One region of the Bacillus haynesii genome, then DNA from elsewhere that is predicted to be linked to it. Evidence: predicted binding sites of a transcription regulator. Region 1 holds the regulator's gene; the other holds the start of a gene.
What was found. Region 1 encodes Rex, which represses fermentation and respiration genes when NADH is low (regulators of the CRP and FNR family bind a similar motif). Its sites were predicted from a motif close to TTGTGAAATATTTCACAA; they were not measured.
Positions count from the first base shown of each region.

Region 2: the regulator Rex is predicted to act here: its motif matches at 1,248-1,265, upstream of H2R00_RS04860 (helical membrane plugin domain-containing protein).

Region 1 is NZ_CP059494.1:2,408,439-2,413,002, reverse strand. It holds gene H2R00_RS11935 (ABC-F family ATP-binding cassette domain-containing protein) at 1-695, opposite strand, end outside; gene moaC (cyclic pyranopterin monophosphate synthase MoaC) at 842-1,348, shown strand; gene H2R00_RS11925 (redox-sensing transcriptional repressor Rex) at 1,352-1,999, shown strand; gene H2R00_RS11920 (twin-arginine translocase TatA/TatE family subunit) at 2,038-2,211, shown strand; gene tatC (twin-arginine translocase subunit TatC) at 2,218-2,994, shown strand; gene H2R00_RS11910 (YdiK family protein) at 3,040-3,231, opposite strand; gene H2R00_RS11905 (CPBP family intramembrane glutamic endopeptidase) at 3,231-3,965, opposite strand; gene groES (co-chaperone GroES) at 4,191-4,475, shown strand; gene groL (chaperonin GroEL) at 4,520-4,564, shown strand, end outside.
Region 2 is NZ_CP059494.1:998,060-1,002,623, forward strand. It holds gene H2R00_RS04845 (AMP-binding protein) at 1-298, shown strand, start outside; gene H2R00_RS04850 (hypothetical protein) at 380-604, opposite strand; gene H2R00_RS04855 (excisionase family DNA-binding protein) at 697-927, shown strand; gene H2R00_RS04860 (helical membrane plugin domain-containing protein) at 1,328-1,762, shown strand; gene H2R00_RS04865 (NAD(P)/FAD-dependent oxidoreductase) at 1,799-2,977, shown strand; gene H2R00_RS04870 (TetR/AcrR family transcriptional regulator) at 3,165-3,770, shown strand; gene H2R00_RS04875 (ABC transporter ATP-binding protein) at 3,763-4,564, shown strand, end outside.

The sequences.
Region 1 (4,564 bases):
ATCTCGTAAACTTGGGTAACCACTTTGTCAAGAAAGTACCTGTCATGGGAAACGATTAAAATCGCTCCGCTGTAGTTTTGTAAATATTGTTCAAGCCATGTCAGGGTATCGATATCCAAGTGGTTTGTCGGTTCGTCCAAGATGAGGAGGTCCGGTTTTGTCAAAAGCATTTTTCCGAGGGCAAGCCTTGTTTTTTGACCTCCGCTTAAGTCCTGAACGCGGACGGAGTCATCAAATCCCGCAAAGCCGAGCCCGTGCATAACGGATCTGACTTCTGCTTCATATTGGTAGCCGCCTTTGTCCTTGAACTCCTGCTGAAGCCTGTCATACGTCTTCATCAATGATTCAAGCTTGTCCGGTCCGGCTTGCGCCATCTTTTCCTCGATCGCGCGCATTTCTTTTTCCATTTTTTTTAGAAAATCAAATACCGACAGCAATTCCTCTTTAAGCGTCAGCTTGGAATCGAGGCCGGAATGCTGGTCAAGGTAGCCCATCGTCAAATCCTTCGGTTTGATAATGTCCCCCTTTTCATATGAAAGCTTTCCTGCGATAATCTTTAGGAGAGTCGATTTTCCGGCGCCGTTGCGTCCGACGATCGCAATCCGGTCCCGAGATCTGACTTCGAGTTTTATATTCGTTAAAATCGTATCGGCTCCAAACGATTTTGAAAGCTGGTTCACTTGTAAAATCATCATGATCTTTCACCTCTTGTCTGCTATTTTAAGTGTAGCTTATCACCGCGCAGTCAGCAAACAATTAAGTGAAGTCTGGAAGATTTTAGCCGAAGAAAAAGACAGAACGAAAAAAATAGTGTATGATCGTTATAAGGAGAGTTAAGAACATGAATGAGTTTACACATTTTAATGAACAAGGCAGAGCCAAGATGGTTGATATAAGCGAAAAGGAAGCTTCAGTGCGCACAGCTGCGGCTGTTTCAAGCGTGTCAATGAATCGAAAAGTACATGAAAAAATCAAAAACCGGGAAATCGGAAAAGGCGATGTATTGGCGGTGGCGCAAGTGGCCGGAATCATGGCCGCAAAACAGACATCCGCCATCATCCCGATGTGCCACCCAATCGCTCTGAAAGGAGTCGACATCACCTTTCGTTGGGAGGAGAAAGAACAGAAGAGCATCCTGCATATTCAATCTAAAGTCAAGACCAAAGGGAGCACAGGTGTGGAAATGGAAGCGTTAACTTCCGCCTCCGTATGTGCGCTGACCGTATATGACATGTGCAAAGCGGCGGATAAGGGAATGGTGATAGGACCGACCTTTCTTCTCGAAAAGACAGGCGGGAAAAACGGTGACTATAAAAGGGAAAAAGCTGATGTAGACATGGAGGATTAGTTTATGAACATGGATCATTCAAAAATTCCGCAAGCGACAGCGAAACGGCTGCCATTATACTATCGTTTTTTAAAAAACCTTCATGCATCCGGAAAACAGCGTGTATCTTCCGCTGAGTTGAGCGATGCCGTCAAAGTCGATTCCGCGACCATCCGCAGGGATTTCTCGTACTTCGGCGCGCTCGGAAAAAAAGGATACGGCTACAATGTCAATTATTTGCTGTCCTTTTTCAGAAAGACGCTTGATCAGGATGAAACGACGAACGTAACGCTCATTGGCGTGGGGAATTTGGGGACAGCCTTTCTCCATTACAATTTTATCAAAAACAATAATACAAAGATCGCCATGGCGTTTGACATCAATGAAGAAAAAATCGGAACCGAGGTCGGCGGCGTTCCCGTCTATGATCTGAATAAGCTTGAAGAGCATATGACGGATGATGATATCCCGGTCGCCATTTTGACGGTTCCAGCTCAAGCTGCACAGTCGATTACAGACAGGCTGGTGGCGCTTGGCATTAAAGGCATTCTTAATTTTACGCCGGCCCGCTTGAATGTGCCGGAACACATTCGCATTCATCATATAGATTTGGCGGTTGAACTTCAGTCGCTGGTGTATTTTCTGAAACATTATTCAATGCAGGAAAAGTAAAACGGAAAACGAAAAATAAAGGAAAGGGGGCAGGCTTTATGCCAATCGGTCCTGGAAGCTTTATTTTAATCGTCGTGGTGGCGCTATTGATATTCGGCCCGAAGAAACTTCCCGAGCTGGGAAGAGCGGCTGGAAACACGCTGCGGGAGTTTAAAAATGCGACAAAAGGTTTGGCTGACGACGATTCCGATAAAAAGAAAGAAGATCAGTAGGATAGGATGACATTTATGAAGGGAAAAGAAATGTCGCTGATAGAACATATCACAGAACTACGCAGACGGCTTGTGATCACTTTTTTCTTTTTTGTTTTATTTGTTGCGGCAGGCTTTTTTTTGGCAAAGCCGCTGATTATCTATCTGCAGCAGACGGATGAAGCGAAGCTGCTGACGCTTAACGCGTTTAAGCTGACCGATCCTTTATTTGTGTACGTGCAGTTTGCGTTCATCATCGGTGCCGTCTTGACTTCGCCGCTTGTTTTATACCAGCTGTGGGCTTTCATTAGCCCGGGGCTGTATGAAAAAGAACGAAAAGTGACGCTTAGCTATATTCCGGTATCGATCATTCTTTTTTTAGGCGGCATTGCCTTTTCTTACTTTATTTTATTTCCGTTTGTCGTGGACTTTATGACGAGAGTCTCAGATGATCTGAATGTTAACCAGGTCATCGGAATTCACGAATATTTTCAGTTTCTGCTTCAGTTGACGCTTCCTTTTGGCTTATTGTTTCAGATGCCTGTGGTCATCATGTTTATTACAAGGCTCGGGCTCGTGACGCCGATGTTTTTGGCGAAAATCAGAAAATACGCATATTTTGTGTTGTTCGTCATCGCGGCGCTCATTACACCGCCTGAGCTTTTGTCGCATTTAATGGTCTCAGTGCCATTGCTCATTCTTTATGAAATCAGTATCGTGATTTCAAGAATATCCTACAGGCAAGCGCAAAAAACAATGATTCAAGAGGAAAATCAAGCGTTTTTGAACGACCATACAAAATAAGAGCCATTCTTTTTTCAGAATGGCTCTTTTCCTTCACATAAAAGGCTATTGATCTTTTCGCTTCATCCTGCCGGCCATGGCGAACATTTTAAAGGAAATGCTGATATTATAGGCTGCGAAAAGCATCAGCAGGATCGTATAAAAAGACCACATGTTTCCGGGCGAGGTTGCCGCCAGATACGTAAACAGCACACCCGTTAAAAAATAAATCACTCCCCAGAATTTAGGGCTTCTCATCATAGAAATCCTCCAATAATCATTTGCATTTTCTCGACGTGTTCCAAATATTTTTCAATAGGCTCCCGGAATGTCTGCAGCAAGACGACGAAAGTATTCATGGCGACATGGGCGAAAATGGGCACGATAATCCGGTTGGTTCTGACATATAAAAAAGCGAATGTGAATCCCATTGCTGTATAAATGAGCAAATGGCTGAAATCCAAATGGACGACCGAGAAGAGAACCGAACTGAACAAAGCGGCAATGAAAAAATTCGTTTTCTCATAGATTGCACCGAAAATGATCTTTCTGAAAATGATTTCTTCAAGAATCGGACCGAATACAGAAGAGACAAACACCATCAGCGGCAATGCGGTGATGATTTCCATGATTCGCTGCGTATTTTCGGATTCCGGGTTGACCCCGAACAAGTACATTTCGATCGAAGCGGCAATTGACTGCGAAAACAAAGCGAGAAAAACGCCGGCTACCGCCCATCCGATTGACGCGCCAACCGATGCTTTTGGACGGTTGCGAAGCGTCGTCTTCGGGACCGTCCGCAAAATCAGCAGCACGATGACGAGACAGAGAGTAAACGCGATGACAGACCAGACGCCCGCCAATGTAAGCTGGGCTTCAGCTTTGGGCTGTCCTCTGCCCACACCCAAAAAGTAGAGAAGAGGCAAGCCGACATAGGCCGACAATTGCATGAGAACGTATGCCAATATAATAAACCAGTATTGTTTTCTCAAGCTTTATGTACTCCTTTTCTAAAAATCTAAATCAGACTATGTTTATTGTAACACACTCTTTTTAAATTATAGGATGATAAGGATATGCGGAGAAATGTAAGCGCAAAAAAATTTGACCTTTTCACTTGAAATTGCCTGGGAGATTCTTTATTATAAGAATTGTGTTAGCACTCACCGAGTGCGAGTGCTAAAATTACATATGAAAATATTGAGGAGGTTGTTTCATTGTTAAAGCCATTAGGTGATCGCGTTGTCATTGAGCTCGTTGAGTCTGAAGAAAAAACTGCTAGCGGAATCGTACTTCCTGACTCCGCAAAAGAAAAACCACAAGAGGGTAAAGTGGTTGCAGCCGGTTCAGGCCGTGTGTTAGAGAGCGGAGAGCGCGTTGCATTAGAAGTTAAAACAGGCGACCGCATCATCTTCTCAAAATATGCAGGTACCGAAGTGAAATATGAAGGTACTGACTACTTAATCTTGCGTGAAAGCGACATTTTAGCTGTTATCGGCTAAGTCATAAATAAAAACGAGACAATTATATAGGAGGTTCGAATAACATGGCAAAAGATATTAAGTTTAGCGAAGAAGCCCGCCGTTCAATG
Region 2 (4,564 bases), 1.4 Mb from region 1:
TCCGGATAAGCTCAAAGGTCAGGCAGCCGTCTGCTTCATCGTCCTCAGACAGTCGGAAAAGCCGTCAGAAGAACTAAAAGATGATTTGCTGAACCTTGCATCTGATGCGATCGGTAAAGCAATCAAGCCAAAAGCGGTTTACTTTGTCAGCGGTTTGCCGAAGACGAGAAATGCAAAAGTGATGAGACGGTTGATCAGAGCTGCCTATTTGAACGAACCGGCAGGCGATTTGTCAACATTAGAAAACCGTGAAACATACGATGAAATTGCCGGCCTTTCAGCGCGAAAAAATCTGTAGTATACTGGATAAGACTTTCAAACAAAGAAGAAGGACGCGTCCTTCCTCTTTTTATTTTGATGAAGTTCGATTGATCAAAACTCACATTCTGACGATGACCGAACCGCCGCCGGCCGTGCAGACGCGATTCTGCTGCTCTTCAATCGAACGCAGCAGCTGATTGTTGCTTTCCATGAGCTTGATCAGCAATTCCATTTGATCTTCGAGATTTTTCAGCCTTTGATTCATCTGCTGCGAAGATTGACCGGTATGCATTTGCGGGGCTGAAGGCGGATAAAACGTTTCAGAGTTCCATTTTGAATACATAGAATAGGCCTCCATCATCTAAACTGATATATCTTATCGTATGATCCTAAAAACGCAACGTTCGCCTAAATCAAAACGAGAGGAAGCAAAACATGTACTTGACGATAAAGGAAACCGCAGAATATTTAACGCTTTCAGAAGCATATGTTGAACAGCTTGTCAGAGAAAAGAAAATCCGCACCGTCTTTGACGGACAGCAGCATTTAATTAACAAAGAGCAATTCAATACGCATATGGAACAGATGGAAAAGTATAAAGCGTGGGCGGAATCCGTTCTGAACGAACCCATCCCCGAAGATCCGGATGTCAAAGATGAAGATTAACCAGAGGTAACGATAACTTTATTATGTAAACTAAATGCGATTCTATGAAATGTTCGCACGACTCTATCATGACGTGTGAACGGGGCGTTTCGTAAAAAAAGACACAATATAGGAAATGAAAGGGATGAAAGAAGCCCTATATATAAAGTTTTCTATGATTTTATTTCATTTCCGAAACAATCACGTTCATTTTTTGTTCAAAAAGTGTTATCATTTAGTAGTAAAAAATACAGCGTGTTTTGAGATTGCGGGTTTTCGGGAATTCCAGACTGAAAACAGCAAAACAAACACAAAAGGGGAGAACCTTTTTGCGGACTAGTTTGTGCATAAATTCACAAACTATAGAAAAAGGGCTTCCTTCAAAAAACAGCACATCGCTTATTGAAAAGGAGAATTGGTTATGCCGGAAACAATCGATCAAACAGCTGATCAAACAAACGAATCTGTAAGCCAAAGCCAACGCGATCTTATCGATCAACTGCTAAAACCTGAAGTACAGGAGTCTTTGACTACTTTAGTCGACCAGCTTCCAAAGCTGACAGAACTGGTCAACATTTTGACAAAGTCTTACGATTTCGCACAATCTGTTGCAACTGATGAAGTATTAAAAAATGATACGGTCGGTGCCATTACAGAAATTCTTGAGCCTGTCAAAGATACGGCAAAAGAAATCGCGGCTACCGCCATTGAAGCAAAAGACCGCGCTGACGAAAGCAATGAAGTCATCGGACTTTTCGGTTTGCTGAAAATGCTTAAAGATCCGCAGGCCCAAAAGCTGTTCCGCTTTGTTCAAAGCTACCTGCAAATCATGTCAGAACGCGAAAAACAAAAATAATCACTATACATTCAGAATAAGGACGGAGGATTCACGATGTCAAAACATATCGTCATTTTAGGCGCTGGTTACGGCGGATTACTGTCTGCTTTAACAGTTCGCAAACACTACACAAAAGAAGAAGCAAAAGTCACAGTGGTTAACCAATACCCGACACACCAAATCATCACAGAATTGCATCGCCTTGCTGCGGGCAACGTGTCAGAACAGGCAGTTGCGATGCCGCTTGCAAAGCTTTTCAAAGGAAAAGACATCGATCTTAAAATCGCCAAAGTCAACTCTTTCTCAGTTGATAAAAAAGAAGTCGCTCTTTCTGACGGCTCTACCCTAACGTATGACGCGCTTGTCGTCGGTCTTGGTTCTGTTACTGCTTACTTCGGCATTCCGGGACTTGCAGAAAACAGCATGGTGCTTAAATCAGCAAACGATGCAAACAAAATCTTCAAGCATGTTGAAGAGCGCGTGCGCGAATATGCTAAAACGAAAAACGAAGCTGATGCTACAATCTTAATCGGCGGCGGCGGACTCACAGGCGTCGAGCTTGTCGGTGAACTTGCCGATATCATGCCGAACCTTGCGAGAAGCTACGGTGTCGATCCGAAAGAAATCAAGCTGAAGCTTGTTGAAGCCGGTCCGAAAATCCTGCCGGTTCTTCCAGATGAGCTGATCGAACGTGCGACAAAGAGCCTTGAAAAACGCGGCGTTGAATTCTTGACAGGACTGCCTGTCACAAATGTAGAAGGAAACGTTGTTGATTTAAAAGACGGGCAAAAAATCGTCACAAATACATTTGTCTGGACCGGCGGTGTTCAAGGCAATCCGCTTATCGGCGAATCAGGTCTTGAAGTCAACCGCGGACGCGCAACTGTAAGTGACTTCCTTCAATCTACATCACATGAAGACGTATTTGTTGCAGGAGACAGCGCCGTTGTCTTCGGTCCGGATGGCCGTCCGTACCCTCCGACAGCTCAAATCGCATGGCAAATGGGCGAGCTGATCGGCTACAACCTGTATGCATACTTAGAAAACAAATCAATGGAAACGTTCAGCCCTGTCAACTCAGGTACGCTTGCAAGCCTTGGCCGCAAAGACGCAGTTGCCGTAATCGGCGCGAACAGCACATCTCTTAAAGGCCTGCCTGCTTCATTGATGAAAGAAGCGAGCAACGTCCGCTACCTGAGCCATATTAAAGGTCTGTTCAGCCTGGCTTATTAATGGAAAATGAAGCGCTACTTATAGTTTAAACTATAAGTGGTGCTTTTTTTTGCTTTAAATTTGACGGGCAAATGAAAATATTGTGGTAAATTTGAACCAAAATACATTGACAACAGGGAAGTCGTAGCTCATTATATGAATATAAAATAAAATTATTCATATATTTATGAATGGAGGAGAGATGTCTATGCCGAAATTTACCGAAAAAGAAAAGGAAGCAATCCGTTCAGCATTAGTGCAAAGCGGAAGAAAGCTTTTTGCGCAGCTTGGATTGAAGAAAACGAGCGTCGGTGAATTAACAGCCTCGGCAGGGATTGCCCAAGGCTCATTTTATACATTTTTCGATTCGAAAGAGGAGCTTTATTTTGAGATTTTGCAGCAGGAAGAACAAAAGATCCGCTCTCAGCTTGAAGCCTCATTTTCTGAAAGCGGGAAAACATTTGGACAGTTTTTGCGTGAAGCACTGGCGGTGATGGAACATAACCCGTACATTCGCCAAGTTTATGATGAAAACTTAATGGAGACGCTCTTCCGCAAACTCCCCGAAGAAAAGCTGCAGGCGCATTTCGCCAGCGACGAAGATTTTTTCAAGCCTTTAATTGAAATGGGTCAGGAAAAAGGCTGGCTTGTCAGAAAAAAACCGGAGACGATCATCAGCGTGATTCGCGCCGTTGTTCTTTTATCCTTTCAAAAAACAAACATTGGGGAAGACCGCTACGAAGAAACGATGGATTTGCTTATCGAATTGATCGGACAGGGGCTTTCGGCCAAGGAGGATGCAGCTCATGATTGAAGTCAGAGGGCTTCGCTTCACATATCCCGGACAAAAAACGCCTGTATTGAAAGGGATCGATTTTTCGATTCAAAAGGGGGAAATTTTTGGGTTTCTCGGGCCGTCCGGCGCCGGAAAAAGCACGATTCAAAAAATATTAATCGGTATTTTAAAGCAATATGAAGGCCGGGTCACTGTGATGGGAAAAGAACTGAACCAAGCCGGCAGCTCCTTTTATGAGAAAATCGGCGTCGCCTTTGAATTTCCGAATTTTTATCAACGATTGACTGCACTGGAAAATTTAAGTTTATTCCGTGCCTTGTATGCATCTGAAACCGAGGAGCCGGAAGCGCTGCTCGCTTTAACGGGTCTTGAAGATTACGGCCGGACAAAAGTATCCGCTTACTCAAAAGGCATGAAAATGAGGCTGAATTTTTCGAGAGCCCTGATCAATCAGCCTGATCTTTTATTTCTAGACGAACCGACCTCAGGGCTCGATCCCGTTCATGCCAAAAAATTAAAACAGCTCATCCTGAACAAAAAGGCGGAGGGGAAGACGATCCTGATCACGACGCACCACATGCAAACAGCTGAAGAAATCTGCGACCGCGTGGCTTTCATCGTTGACGGCAAGGTGGCTTTGATTGATTCTCCGCGCGCTTTGAAAGTGCAAAAAGGAAAAAAGCATGTAAAAGTGGAGTACCGCAGTCATGGACAGTTGGAAACCGCTCAATTCGACCTTGATCAAATCGGCAGCAGCCCGGAATTTTTGAACTTGATTAAGGAGCATCCTGTGGAAACAATCCATTCCCAAG